DNA from 2 places in the Carnobacterium pleistocenium FTR1 genome. Region 2 is predicted to be linked to the other one. Evidence: predicted binding sites of a transcription regulator. Region 2 holds the regulator's gene; the other holds the start of a gene.
What was found. The regulator LexA, encoded in region 2, represses DNA repair genes until DNA is damaged. The targets are predictions, from matches to a motif close to CNAACANNTGTTNG.

Region 1 (7,730 bases), 1.4 Mb from region 2:
CCTGAACTGATATATGCCCATTCTTCTCCTTCTCCTGGTGTTCCTACCACGGCAGAAGCTGTATCATGAGAAGCAACAGTGATAAAAGTAACTTTTGGCAAATCATACTTAGGAAACTTATCATATTGAATCTCGCCTAATATTTGTCCAGGTTCTGTAAGTGGGGGGAAAATATCTTTTTCAACTCCTACAACTTCTAGCACATCTTTATCCCATTTATGAGATTTTAAATTTAACAATTGCATAGTTGAAGCATTTGTTTTTTCTGTCACTGCTTTGCCTGTAAAGATGTAACCCAAAAGATCAGGTATCAGTAACAATTTATCTGCTTTTCCCAATTTTTCTTTGTCTTCTACGAAAAGTTGAAACGCTGTATTGAAAGGTTGTAATTGAATACCTGTTTTTTTATATAAATTTTCTAACGACATTTTTAAAGAAAAATCCTGTAGAACACTTTCAGTACGGTTATCACGGTAGCTGATTGGATCACCTAATAAATAATTTTTTTCATTTACTAATCCATAATCAACACCCCATGTATCAATGCCTACATAGCATTCTTTAATACCTTTTTTCTTTACTTTTACTAAACCATCCAATATCTCATTTACAAGATTATTAAAATTCCAATAATCAGTACCCTCTTTGTCTTGAAAACCATTTTTAAAACGATGAATTTCTTCTAGTTCAAACCCTCCTAAGCATTGAAAATTTGCGTGAATCAGGCGACCACTAGAAGCACCTATATCGACTGCAATGTAATCCACTACTATACCCTCCTAATTTTTTTTAGTTAAACCATATTATCATTTGATGCTTCGCCTTTAATAGTATAATTCGTGATAAATTTCACTATAATTATCATTATTATTCTAAATAAAACTAGTAAGTAGCTATCTTTAGTTTCTTCAGTATTAAGCAAAGTAAGAAATCTATAATAACGTTCATACTTCAAGAGAAAATAACAATATACTTGTAATTAAACTTATTAAAATAAAAATTTCCATTACAATAAGTAGCATTTTGACAGATACTATCCTATAAAAAACTCAACTTACTAATTACAGTGAAATTCTTTTCAATAGTCTATATCCATTGATAAAAAGCGTATTCTATTCCGTATTCGTTTTATATATTTGGTATATTAATAGTATAGAACGCTTACAATTGACAAACAATATCAATAAGTTATACTTAAACTATCAATTTTACAGGATGTGTTGTTAATGAAAAATAGCATTGAAAAATTTTTCTTACCATTAGATAAATTAGAAATCAAACAGAAAGAAACAGGAATTTTCATTGAGGAATTTATAGAAGAAAATGAAATAAATGAGCTTTCACCTTTAGTTATTCGCGAAAACTTGTTTTATGATTCACAAAGTATTATTATTAGAAAACATCGTAGATTCGCCTCTTATCCATTACATTCTCATCAATTTTTAGAGTTCAATTACATGCTTTCTGGCCAATCTAATCAAATAGTCAATGGAGAAAAAATTATTTTGAAAGAAAAACAAATACTTCTTTTAGATACTAATAGTGAACATGAATTACAGCCATTAGGTGAAAATGATTTGTTAATCAATTTTTTATTCCACACAAGCGATATGAGCATTGACATGCTTAAAAATATTGATAGCCAAAGTTCCGGTCTTACTTACAATTTTTTAATGAGCGCTATTTTAGGATCAGGTTATCAAGATAACTTTTTGATCTTAGATATTAATAATTATCCAGAAATACAAATAACCTTTGAACAAATGATTATTGAGTTTTTTTCTCAACATCGTTTGACAAAAGAAATATTAAATTCCTACTCTCAAGTTCTCTTTTTACAACTATCTCAAGTTTATCATTCACAACTCTCTAAAATTTATGATAGTATTACCAACTTTGATTTACCTCTAATAGTGCTTCAAAAAATTGAAAGAAACTATCGAGACATCACTTTATCCGGTTTAGCAGCTGAATTAGGTTACAATAAAAATTATTTATCAAACTTAATCAAAGAAAAGACGGGTAAAAATTTCAAAGAATTAGTCACTCAGCAACGTTTAAAAGAAGCACACCAATTAATTCTTTCAACAAATGCAAATATTGAATCAATTGCAGAATATGTTGGGTATTTTAATAAAACACAATTTTACAAAAAATATCGAGAATATTTTAAGACTACCCCAAATAAAGTTAGAAATTTAAGGTGAGCTCTTTTAATTTCTGAAAAATAATGATTGCCTGTAGTCCTATTAAGAATCAAGAATTCTGAGCAGTACTCTAACGCTACACAAGCAAATTCGTTCGTTCATTTCAAAAAAAATCTCCTTTGGAACATCGACATCATTTGTTAAATAACCAAAAAAAAGTATCAACTTCTCTTAAGAGAAATTGACACTTTTTTTAATTTGTTTTAGGTTTAAAGTGCCGTTTTTAGAGGTTGGCAAACTTCACACTTACGTTGATTTTTATTTTTAAATTTCGTAAATGATTTTTCAAAATGATTGCCACACGCACATTCAAATTGTAGCTTTTGCGAAAAACCATGATATTCTGTCGTTAATAACTTACTATCTGAATTTTTTGAAACAAATTCTTGAATAGTATCAATAGTCCAATGTTTTTTCATTCTCTTACACCTCCATATTTTAGCGCTAGTCGGAGGCTTACTTGGCATCCGTTCTAATTAAAAGCCTTCGTTTCCTTAAGCTCTTCATTATAACATGATTAGACACAATTAAAAAGACGAAGTATTCTTCTATCACTTTTGCAGTTATTTCTTTCTTATCTAAATAAAACCTTATCGAGTTTAATTTTTAATAGTGTTTTTTTACAAATTCAGCTGCTTGCTGGCCAGCTTGGCGACCAAAGACAATAATTTCGGCTACCGAGTTTCCACCAATACGATTGTTTCCATGTAACCCTCCAACCAACTCGCCTGCAGCATATAACCCTTCAATTGGCTGGTTTTCTTTATTCAAAACCTCTGCTTGAGTATTTGCTTTAATGCCTCCCATTGTATAATGAATCCCAGGAGCAATTTTTATGGCAAAATAACTTGGTTTAGTTAAGTCGTTTTCCATTGCAGTGGCACGATTAAATTCTTGGTCTACTTGATTAGCTATGCTTTCGTTCCACGTGACAACCGTTTTATGTAATTGACTGCCTTCTATATTGATTTTCTCTGCTAACTCTCTTAGATCTCCACCGCTGCTAACATACCCTTTTTTATCATAAAATTCGATGGCTTTTGCACGGTCACGCACCCCTTGATCAAAAATCAAATAAGCTGATTTTTCTGGTAAATCAGTAATGGCTGCAGAAACTTTATCCCGCGTATTTAACTCATCAATAAAACGATTTCCCGCTTGATTGACTAGAATGGCTCCTTCGCCACGAACGACTTCGCCTATTAAGATTCCTTCCTCTTGCTGAACTGTTGGATGAATTTGGATTTGATCCATATCAATCGCTTGTCCACCTAGCTTTTCAATCATGTTGATGCCGTCGCCAGTACTGCCTTTTTGATTAGTCGTTATATATCCTTTTAAATCTGGTCTAAATTTTTCAATCATCTTTTTACTTGCCCCAAATCCCCCAGTAGCAACTATGATTGCTTTACCTGTCAGCGTTTTAGGTTCTGATCCATTGATTTCAATAGTTACTTCATTAACTTTATTCTCATTTTTATTGATAGCTATGACAGCTGCATTTACCAGTATTGGAATGTTTCGTTTATGGACAGCTTTTAATAAGCCTTTGATCAAATAACTTCCAATTGCCGAACCATCAGCTGGACGATGGGTTCTTTTTTGCTTCATACCACCAGTTATTGTTAAATTAGATAACGTGATGCCATTCTTGTCTAACCAATCGATCGCTGCGGCAGAGTGATCCACAAAATAACGCAACAATTCTTTATCATTTGTCCCATGACCGCCCGCTAAAATTTCCTCATAAAAAGCATCATTGCTATCTTTTATGCCTTCAGCTTTTTGGAACTTAGTGTTTGAAGCATTCATCCCACTTGATGACTTCACTGTATTTCCTCCAGCAGTCGGCATTTTCTCTAAGATAACCGGATTCAGTCCCGCATCTTTTGCTTCAATAGCTGCAGTCAATCCCGCACCACTTGCGCCAATAATAATGATATCATATTTTTCTTTCAACTCATTCACATCAGCATACGTCTGTTCTGACGTATTTGATTTAACTTTAATTTCTTTAATTTTTGATTGTTTGTTTTTTTCAACTGTTTTGTAGGACGCTAGAAAAATACCAGTACAAGACACGAATGTAACATACCAAAAAAACTTTTTTTTCATCATTTCCTCCTTAAAGATAAACAATACACTTTATCATTCACAAATTATTCACTCTATCCTATCATTTATAGAAAAAATAATCTATGAGTTTTAAAATCTATTCTCTGTTACTCTTACAACCCTTATAGAAAATTCAGAAAAAAGAATCAAAGTAGTAAACATTTAGCAACTGGCTCCTTTTTTCAAGGTCCTTATTTGGTAAACTGAATGGCTTTTTCTCCAATATCAAAACGATAAAATGTTTGCGCTATTGGATTATCAGTTAAATAAAGGTAAGCCTTGTCTTGCGCTTCTTGCAGGGTTGAACCTTGTGCTGCAACAAATAAAATCCGGCCTCCATCAGAAACGAAACTGCCTTTCTTTTTCTTCATGCCTGCATTGTAAATAGTACAACCTGAACCTTCTACATTCAGTTGCGGCAAGGGGATATCGGTTACCATTTTTCCTGGGTAACCTTCAGCTGCAACAACAACACCCAATGTGTAGCGGTCCGTGTGTAGTTTGATATCGGGATCTTTTTCATTCAAGATATCATCAATTATTTGTGCCAAGTCAGAATCCAGCTGGTTCAAAATGACTTGGGTCTCAGGATCCCCAAATCGAGCATTAAACTCGATGACCCGCAGCCCTTTTTTGGTCATGATCAATCCAGCGTAGATGACTCCTTTGAAAGGACGTCCTTCAGCAACCATCGCATTAACAGTTGGTTTTATAACTGTTTCCAACACTTCTTGGATCAAGGATTCAGAAACTTGAGGTACTGGAGAATAGGCTCCCATACCACCCGTGTTCGGTCCTTTATCTCCATCATAAGCCCGTTTGTGATCTTGGGCAACTCCGGTATAATAGTATTTCGAGCCATTTACAAGAGCAAACAAAGAGAACTCTTCACCTTCGAGATATTCTTCGATCACAACTTTCGGTTTGCCTGCTGCGTATTTTCCATCTACTAACATCTCGCTTAAAGCATTCGTTGCTTCCGTCAGAGTCATCGCAACGACTACCCCTTTTCCGGCAGCTAAACCATCTGCTTTGATGACAATGGGTACGCCTTGTTCTTCCACATAAGCCAAAGCTGCATCATGGTCTTCGAATATTTCATAAGCAGCAGTAGGAATCGCATATTTTTTCATCAAATCTTTTGAAAATTGTTTTGAACACTCTAAGTCTGCTGCTTTTTTGCTTGGTCCAAAAACTTTTAATCCAGCTTGCTCGAAGGCATCTGCCAGCCCTTCAAATAGGGCTATTTCTGGCCCAATAAAAGTCCAAGTAATTTCTTCTGATTTTGCAAAATGAATCAATGCTTGATGATCATTTTCTGCGATGTTAACTAATTGGATCCCATCTTTTTCCATGCCAATATTTCCTTTAGCACAATAAACAGTTTCTACTAATGAGCTTTCTGTAAATTTTTTGGCGATGGCATGCTCACGACCACCACTACCGATAACAAGAAGTTTCATCTGCGAAATCCTCCAATTTTTTATTAAATAAATTGTATTTGAAAACTAATAACTAGTCTGATTTTTAAGCTATCTGAGAATAGAGTAAAACAAAATGATTTTCTATTTCGAAGTTACTCGAACTAGCGCTCGTTGCGGCTACTGAAACGAAAAATCGACTTTGAGTTACTCGAACTACCGCTCGTTACAGCTACTCAAACGGAAAATCACTTTGAGTTACTCGAACTACCGCTCGTTGTAGTTACTCAAATGGAAAATCGACTTTGAGTTACTCGAACTACCCTCGTTGCGGCTACTCGACTCTTAACAAGCTTGTTTCAAACCACACCTTAGTCATTTTCTGCTGTATTTAGGCTTAGTTTAGTACCGATTTGCATCCAGAAACTAAATCCAGTAAAAACAAATGAAATGCGTACTAATACGCATTTCAACTGTGCTCATGCTCGTTTATTTCTTAATGTCTGAAATGACGCACACCTGTTTTTATCATGGTCATTCCATATTTATTTGCCATTTCAATAGAATCTTTATCTTTGATACTTCCACCTGGCTGAATGATTGCTTTGATGCCATGTTGCGCTGCGAATTCAACACTATCATTCATAGGAAAGAACGCATCACTAGCCAATACAGCACCTTCGATAGCATTGCTTGCTTCGGCCTGATCGATTGCAATCTTAACGGATCCGACACGGTTCATTTGACCGGCCCCGATTCCAACAGTTTGTTTGCTATTTGCCAACACGATCGCATTGCTCTTTACGTGCTTAACGATTTTCCAGGCAAAGTCCATAGCGTTCATTTCCTCTTCAGTTGGTTTACGGTCCGTCATAACTTCCCAATTAGCTGGTATGTCTTCGGTACTGATATCTTGTGTTTGTTCCAATATACCACCCAATACAGAAACAACTTCTTTGCCGCCTACTTTTGCCGTTGAGAAATCCAAGGTCATGATCCGAATATTTTTTTTCTTTGATAAAATAGCTAAGGCTTCTTCTGTATAGCTTGGTGCAAGAACGATCTCTAAGAACATCTTACTCAATTTTTCAGCTGTCACAATATCTAATGGACGATTTGCAACTACGATCCCGCCAAAGATAGAGATGGAATCAGCTGCATAACAGCGATCAAAAGCCTCTTCAATCGTTTCAGCAATACCTACCCCACATGGATTCATGTGCTTGACTGCAACCACTGCTGGTTCATCGAATTCACGAATGATACGAATAGCCGCATCCGCATCTTTAATGTTATTGTATGATAATTCTTTTCCATGTAATTGATGAGCATTGGCAATCGAGAAGGGTACAATGAGCGCTTCTTGGTAGAAATTAGCCACTTGATGTCCGTTTTCACCGTAGCGTAACTTTTGTTTCAAATCATAAGTCAATGTCAATTTTTCAGGTTCTGCTTCTCCAACACTGGCAGTCAAATAGTTCGCGATCAAGGCGTCATAACTCGCAGTGTGGCGGAAGACTTTTGCAGCTAAAGCTTGACGTGTTTTAAGAGTCGTTGCTCCTGTTTCTTCCAATTCACTGATGACATTACTATAATCAGCTGGATCCGTCAGAACAGTCACACTTGCATAGTTTTTAGCCGCACTGCGTAACATGCTTGGGCCACCGATATCGATATTTTCAATGGCTTCTTCTAAAGTAACATCCTTTTTACTGATGGTTTCTTTGAATGGATAAAGATTGACCACAACAAAATCAATCGGAATGATTTGGTGTTTTTCCATTGCTAGCATGTGTTCGGGTAAATCACGTCTCCCCAATAAACCACCATGGATAAGGGGATGCAATGTTTTGACCCGACCGTCCATCATTTCTGGGAATCCAGTCACTTCTTCAACAGAAATTGTGGGGACACCTGCCTCTTCCAATACTTTCTTGGTTCCACCAGTTGAAATAATTTCGATATCTTGTGCCACTAATGCTTGTGC
Region 2 (7,730 bases):
TTTTACAAATGGATGAAGTTGCGATGTATGGAATCGGTATAATGAAAACTTATTATCCAGAAACATTTGCTAAACGATTCCTTCTAACTAAAGAAGAATTAGAATTAGGAACACCTGAACTATTAATGCTGATTAGTGAACGAAGAGGTTTTCGAGAAGACTACAGCCGCGCAGCAGAAATGTTGATCTATGAAATTAGAAGTGGTAAAGCAGGACGATTCACATTAGATATTGCTCCGGTTTCTTTACCTAAAGAATAGGAGAACAAGAGTGGAAAAACCAGTAACTATTTTGGCAATTAAAAAACTTTTAACAACAATCACTGACCCGGCGGATGAACGATTGGCTCAAATCATGAATGATTCACGTAAAGGCGTGGTAAAAGCTTATCACACTTGGGAAAATCAGTTAAAAAAACAGCAATTGATTCTTGAAAAACAACAAGAAATGCTCCAAATCGAGCACTATTTTTGGGAAAAGGGAACACAATACATTGCTGGAATTGATGAAGTAGGAAGAGGGCCATTAGCTGGACCAGTTGTGGCTGCTGCTGTTATATTACCAATTGATTTTGCTGTGTTAGGGATCAATGATTCTAAGCAATTATCTAGTACAAAACGAGAATTATTATTCGACCAAATAAAAGAATCAGCTATAGCTATTGGTATTGGTATAAAAAATCACCAAGTGGTTGATGAAGTAAATATATATCAGGCAACTAAATTAGCAATGATCGAGGCCGTTCAGCAGTTGCCCCAACAACCTGAACAGCTATTGATTGACGCCATGCATTTGCCTACCAGTATACCTCAAGAAAGTTTTATTAAAGGAGACGCCAAAAGTTTGTCTATCGCTGCGGCCAGTATCATTGCCAAAGTAACAAGAGATAGAATGATGGCTGACTACGACGAGGTATATCCTGGATACGGTTTTTCTGAAAATGCCGGTTATGGAACTAAAGTGCATTTAGAAGGCTTAGAAAAACATGGGGTATGCCCAATCCATAGGAAAACATTTGCTCCCGTAAAAAAAATGCTACAGTAATAAAACTCTTTAAATCACCAAAATAAAAACAAAAAACGAATGAACAGGAGTATGCTCCTATTCATTCGTTTTTTGTTATTGGATATGGCTACGATATAAACCAATGACTTTACCTAAAATGCTGACTTCGTTAAGTAGGATAGGATTCATTGTATCATTTTCAGGTTGTAATCGATAATGATCTTTTTCTTTATAAAATCTTTTACAAGTCGCTTCATCATCAACAGTCATAGCGATGACAATATCGCCATTATTAGCTGTGCCTTGCTTGCGAATAATAACCTCATCGCCATCAAAAATACCTGCGTTGATCATACTTTCTCCTCGTATGGTCAACATAAATAGGGATTCATTTTCAAATTGTAAATTTGGTGGAAGTGGGAAATAATCTGTTGCTTCTTCTACTGCTAAAATAGGTTCGCCGGCTGTTACAGTTCCTAATAAAGGAATTTTATCTAACGCAATACCTAATTTACTTAAACCTAATGCTGTTAATTCAATTGCTCGTGGTTTACTAGGGTCTCGTTGAATATAACCATTTTTTTCTAAGCGAGAAAGATGCCCATGTACTGTTGAGGTTGAAGATAATGAGACAGCAGTTCCAATTTCTCTAACAGTTGGAGGGTATCCCTTCAATTTAACTTGACTATAGATATATTGCAAGACCTCGACTTGTCTTGATTCTGGATTTTTACTCATAATAGATATAAACACCTCGTTTCTTTTTTTATCATTTTAAGATTACCATATATGGTATAACAAATCAAACAAACGTTCGTAGATAAAGAGGATAAAAGAATGTTTTTTTTAAAGAAGTTTGTTACAATTGAACAAGAAAATAAAAATAATGTTGGAGTGATTAGATGTTGCCAAAAGAACAAATTGAAAGAATAAATGCTTTAGCTAATAAATCGAAAACAAAAGGCTTAACCATCCAAGAACAAGTCGAACAAAAAAAACTTCGTGATGCTTATATTGAAGCTTTTAGAGGTGGAATGAAAAACACAATTGAGGGTGTGAAAATAGTTGATGAAGAGGGCAATGATGTAACTCCTGAAAAATTGAAAGAAATACAAAAAGAAAAAGGCCTTCATGGCAGATAAGAACAAATAAATGTTCTTGAATGTGATAAGTATTAGATACTCCCAATCGTTAACAATCGTTTCGTGAAAGCGTTGCACTTAATCTGGAATAATAGTAAACTAAAGGAGTATTAAAAGAGAGTTCAAATCGAAAGGATGATTTTTTTGTTTGATAACACAGATCAATTAGCAGTAGCTACAATTAGAACACTAAGTATGGATGGTATACAAAAAGCCAATTCGGGACATCCAGGGTTACCTATGGGAGCTGCACCAATGGCTTACACATTGTGGACAAAACAATTAAAAGTAAATCCAAAAAATGCGAAATGGTTCGACCGTGACCGTTTTGTTTTATCAGCTGGGCATGGTTCAATGTTACTTTACAGTTTATTACATTTAGCTGGATATGACGTGAAAATTGATGATTTAAAACAATTCCGCCAATGGGATAGTAAAACTCCTGGACATCCAGAAGTAAATCATACAGATGGGGTAGAAGCAACGACTGGTCCTTTAGGACAAGGAATTGCAAATGGCGTTGGGATGGCAATGGCAGAAGCTCACTTAGCTGCCACTTATAATAAAAAGGGCCACACCATCGTTGATCATCACACCTATGCTCTATGTGGAGATGGTGATTTAATGGAAGGTGTTTCAGCCGAATCTGCAAGCTTAGCTGCTCATTTGGAGCTCGGAAAATTTATTGTTCTTTATGATTCAAATGATATTTCTCTAGATGGACCAACATCTAAAGCATTTACTGAAAATGTTGGACAACGGTTTGAAGCTTATGGTTGGCAACATATTCTTGTCAAAGATGGTAATGATTTAGAAGAAATCAACGCAGCAATCAAAGCTGCAAAAGCTGAAACAAAAAAACCTACTTTAATCGAAGTTAAAACAGTTATTGGTTTTGGTGCTCCTAACGCAGGAACACATAAAGTCCATGGTGCACCAATTGGAGCAGAAGGAATTACAGCTGCTAAAAAGGCTTACGGATGGGAAAATGTCGACTTCTTCGTTCCTACTGAAGTAGCGGATCGTTTTAAAGAAACAATGGTAGAAAAAGGTGCTAAAGCTGAAGAAGAATGGAAAACAGCATTTGAAGATTACCATGCTGAATATCCAGAATTAGCTGAACAATTTGAATTAGCTCTAAGTAATGAATTACCAGCAAATTGGGACGCTGACTTGCCATCTTATGATGTTGAAGATAAAGCATTAGCTTCTCGTGTTACAAGCAGCCAAGCTCTAAATGCAATTGCAAAAAGAGTTCCTTATTTATGGGGCGGTTCTGCTGATTTGTCTTCATCAAATAATACAATGATATCAGATGAAAAAGATTTCCAAGCTGGTCAATATGACGGAAGAAATATATGGTATGGTGTTCGTGAGTTTGGTATGACAGCTGCTATGAACGGAATTGTCTTACATGGTGGTACTAGAACGTATGGTGGAACATTCTTCGTATTTACTGATTACTTGCGTGCGGCTGTTCGTTTAGCAGCTATTTCTAAATTACCGACAACATACGTGTTCACACATGATTCAATTGCTGTTGGAGAAGATGGTCCTACTCATGAACCGATAGAGCAATTATCTAGCTTACGTGGTATGCCTAACCTTTCAATTATCCGTCCAGCAGATGGAAATGAAGTTGTTGCTGCTTGGGAATTGGCTCTAACGTCGACAGATCACCCAACAATGTTAGTCTTATCTCGTCAAAATTTACCTGTATTACCTGGGACTAAAACAGGAGCTCGTACGAATGTTGCTAAAGGAGCTTATGTCATTTCAGCTCAAACTGGTGAAAAACCAGAAGGTATTTTATTGGCATCTGGTTCAGAAGTAGCTTTAGCTATTGAAGCTCAAAAAGCTTTGAAAGAAAGTGGACAAGATGTTTCAGTTGTTTCTGTCCCAAGTTTTGACTTATTTGAAAAACAAGATTCAGCTTATAAAGAAAGTGTTTTACCAAATGAAGTTCGTAAACGTGTATCTATTGAAATGGGTGCTACATTTGGTTGGGAACGTTATGTCGGCCTAGACGGAGCTTCAGTTGGTATCGATAAGTATGGTGCAAGTGCACCTGGAGATACTGTTATTAAAAATTATGGTTTCACAGTAGAAAATGTTGTGAAAACATTTAATAACTTATAATATTAGGCCCTGTAAGTTGAACTTCACACTTGCAGGGCTTTCTTTTGGATATTTTTTGGTGAAATATGTCTTTTTAACGAAAGAAATAGAATTTTAGTTTATTTTTATACTATTATTTAGTACAATTAAGTCTTGAGAGGTTTGAAAGGAGTGAATAAAAATGAATTTAGGTCTTGCTATTTTTTTAATTATATTAGCTTTGGTTGGTGGAGCTGTCGGTGGATTCTTTATCGCTAGAAGATACATGATGGATTATTTCAAAAAAAATCCACCTGTTGATGAAAACATGTTGCGTATGTTAATGATGCAAATGGGACAAAAACCATCAGAAAAGAAAATTAAACAAATGATGTCATCAATGAAAACACAAACAACCAAGACAACAAAAACAAGTAAAAAGAAATAGTCGCATACACTGGCCTATGAAAATCAAAAGGTGCGCACAGATAATTATCTGTGCGCACCTTTTGATTAAATAAGGGTAAATAAGGGGCAGCAAAAAAGTGAAGTTTGTTAATAAAGGTATGGTATTTTTTGTTTTGGTTGTAAGGTTAGTCATTAAAAGAAAACTTAGTTGCTTTGATTCAACCCTTAATTTCTTCACTAAAGCCCCTCTTGGTGTAAATTACTAAGCTGTAGGAGAAAGTGAAAGATTTGCGAGCGGCTTTAAACATAATTGGTAAAACTCAAAAGAGTACCTTAAAAGTAAACGTGATAAAGATAGTTGGTAGAGAAGACAAGAATTTTGAAGAGAATAGCCAAATGACATAATAAATTTTTGGAAAGTTGTCTCAATCAATCAATAATGAAAAAAGCGAAAAGTCATTAACGACTTTTCGCTCTTTTTATTATTTTGTACGATCGTATTTAAATGAAGGGTCAATTTCTATATCCAATTGATCAAAAGCTTGTTGCATTTGTTCGTCGATCATTTTTAAATTTTCTTTTGAAAGTTTAATTTTAGGATCTATGTTGATTGGATCTCCAAAACGAATGGTTACTTTCTGTCGTTTTAAAATTCCAGCTAAAGTTATAGGTCCTTGATAGACTGCAGGAATGATTGGAACACCGCTTAATTTAGCAATCGTAGCTGCTCCTCCTTTTATTTCGTCAGAATGCCTTGTTCCAGTTGGGAAAATCATAAGACTCAAATTTCCGTTCTTCAGGATTTTAACAGGTGTTTTAATAGCGCTAGGCCCTGGATTAGCGCGATCCACTGGAAAGGCGTTGGCATGTCTAATGATCCAACTTAAGATAGGATTCTGGAACAATTCTTTTTTTGCCATAAAAGTAAAGGGTTTAGGGCTAGCCGCTATAGCTAGGTAAACAGGATCAATCCAGGTTCTGTGCGGTGCTACTAAGATGTAAGATGTATCAGTTGGCAACTTGGTACGATTTTCATAATGTGCATTGCCATTTAAAATGGCTAACAGAAAACGCAAAGTGCCACGTAGAATTCTATAAAACAAATTTATTCAACCTCTCATTAGTTCAGTTTTCTGAAGCATTTTTTATAATAATAGTATGATTCATAACTGATATTTTAGCAAGTTATTTTTAATCTATCCAATAACTAATAAAAATGTGCAGGTTATTTGTGGAAATAAAATAGCAGAATCGTTTAGACTTAAAAGAAAAAATTTTCTTTTTTAGCTATAATGACGTACAATAGAGAGATAGAAAAAAACGCGCTTTTAAAGAAAAAATTATGAAAAGCAAGAAAGTAGGGGAATGTTGAATGAAATGGAGTATACCAGAACGCGTTATTGAGCAAGGAAGACAATATGTTGCAGAGAAACGCGTCCTTTCAGTCAACTCATTTTTAGAAAAAAAAATATGGTCCGCCGAAGTTATGGGAAGTGATATTTTTCATGTTGAATTAGACGGTTCTACAAAAGAAGATGATTTTTGTGAATGTCTTTATTGGAAAAATCACGGATACTGTAAACATACAGTTGCTGTTGAGTTGGAGTTGAGAGATAGAAAAATCAGTCGGGTCATGACAGCTGAAAATGCTAAGCAAATTGCTGTGGATTCTCCAAATCCTGGTCAGGAGTTAACAGAGTCATTTACTCGTATATTCTTAAATGAAAATAGAAAAAAAACGACTATCTCTAAGCAAAAACAGTCATTAAAATTAGAATATAGAGTTGAAATAAAACCAATGACTACTGCACTTATAAGGTCCTCATTTGATGTGTTTACTCTCAGTCTTAAAGCTGGAATAGACAAGATGTATATTGTGAAAGATTTACCTTTATTTTTAGAAAGTTTTATAAAAAAAGAAACGGTTGAGTTGAAAGCTGGTCAAGAAATCAATTTTAAAGATGTCTCTATTGAACAAGAAGATAGTGAAATCTTAGAAAATCTGCATAAGCAGTACAAATCTATTCAATTGATTTCTGGAGAGTATAAAGATGCAAAATCACTTTTAACAAATAACCGTTATTTGATTCTAATGACTGCCTTAGCAGAAGAAACTATTCAAAATTTACAAGACAGTGGGAATTTACAATTTATTACAAAAGCAACCACGTACAAGACAATGATGTTTGTGGAAGAAAAAATGCCTTTTTCTTTTGAAATCTCACAAAAAAATAAAACGGTCACTTTAGCTATTACAGGTTTAGCAGATAGTCACTTGAAAGAATACGATTGGTTTGTATCAGATAATATTGTTTTTCAACCTTCTTTAGAACAAATGCGTGCTTATCGTCCGTTGCAACAATTTTTACAACGGTATGATGGCGATAATATCATTATAGAATCTGCTGATATGCCTGATTTCACAGCTTATGTTATGCCATTGCTTGTGAAGATAGGAAATGTCTCTATTGATGATCAATTAAAAGAATCTTTTGTACAAGAACCTTTATTAACATCTATTTATTTTGAGTACCATAACGAGGCAGTACATGCCACAGTTGAGTTTAATTACAGATATATGATTTTATCAACGGATCCCTCTAAAAATCAGTTGCCTGAAGAAGGCGTTCAAATTATTAGAGACAGTGAAAAAGAAATGATGATCATTAATCAATTGACTGGGTTTGACTATCATCGAACAGAAACTAATTATGCTAAACGAATGGTTCGTGATGATGAATTTTATACATTATTCACGAAAGAAATCCCAACTTTAGAGTTGGATGCCACGGTATATGTAGATGATTTGTTAGATAGTATGTTTTTAAATCAAATAGATCCAGAAACAATCATCGATGTTCAAAAGGAAGGTTCATTTTTAGATGTCCGTTTTGACATCAAAGGAATCACTCCTGAAGAAGTAGATGATGTGTTAAAAAGTTTAATGGAAAAAAAAGCTTTTCATAAATTTGACAATGGAACCATTCTTTCCTTGGAATCAGAGAGTTTTAAACAAGTAAGTGATGTACTAAATGAGTTGAGAGTTACCAAAAAATTTCAAAATGGTGGAATTCAACT

Region 1: a site for LexA is predicted at 5,904-5,917, ahead of purD (phosphoribosylamine--glycine ligase). Genes of this name have one in related genera too.

What each region holds. Positions count from the first base shown of each region.
Region 1 is NZ_JQLQ01000002.1:123,154-130,883, reverse strand. Features, by position in the region: gene rhaB (rhamnulokinase) at 1-767, opposite strand, end outside; gene BP17_RS00770 (AraC family transcriptional regulator) at 1,227-2,207, shown strand; gene BP17_RS00765 (hypothetical protein) at 2,417-2,626, opposite strand; gene BP17_RS00760 (flavocytochrome c) at 2,814-4,322, opposite strand; gene purD (phosphoribosylamine--glycine ligase) at 4,514-5,785, opposite strand; gene purH (bifunctional phosphoribosylaminoimidazolecarboxamide formyltransferase/IMP cyclohydrolase) at 6,240-7,730, opposite strand, start outside.
Region 2 is NZ_JQLQ01000002.1:1,501,381-1,509,110, reverse strand. Features, by position in the region: gene ylqF (ribosome biogenesis GTPase YlqF) at 1-260, shown strand, start outside; gene BP17_RS07350 (ribonuclease HII) at 271-1,044, shown strand; gene lexA (transcriptional repressor LexA) at 1,120-1,743, opposite strand; gene BP17_RS07340 (DUF896 family protein) at 1,908-2,147, shown strand; gene tkt (transketolase) at 2,283-4,286, shown strand; gene BP17_RS07330 (YneF family protein) at 4,447-4,692, shown strand; gene BP17_RS07325 (lysophospholipid acyltransferase family protein) at 5,135-5,755, opposite strand; gene BP17_RS07320 (DEAD/DEAH box helicase) at 6,025-7,730, shown strand, end outside.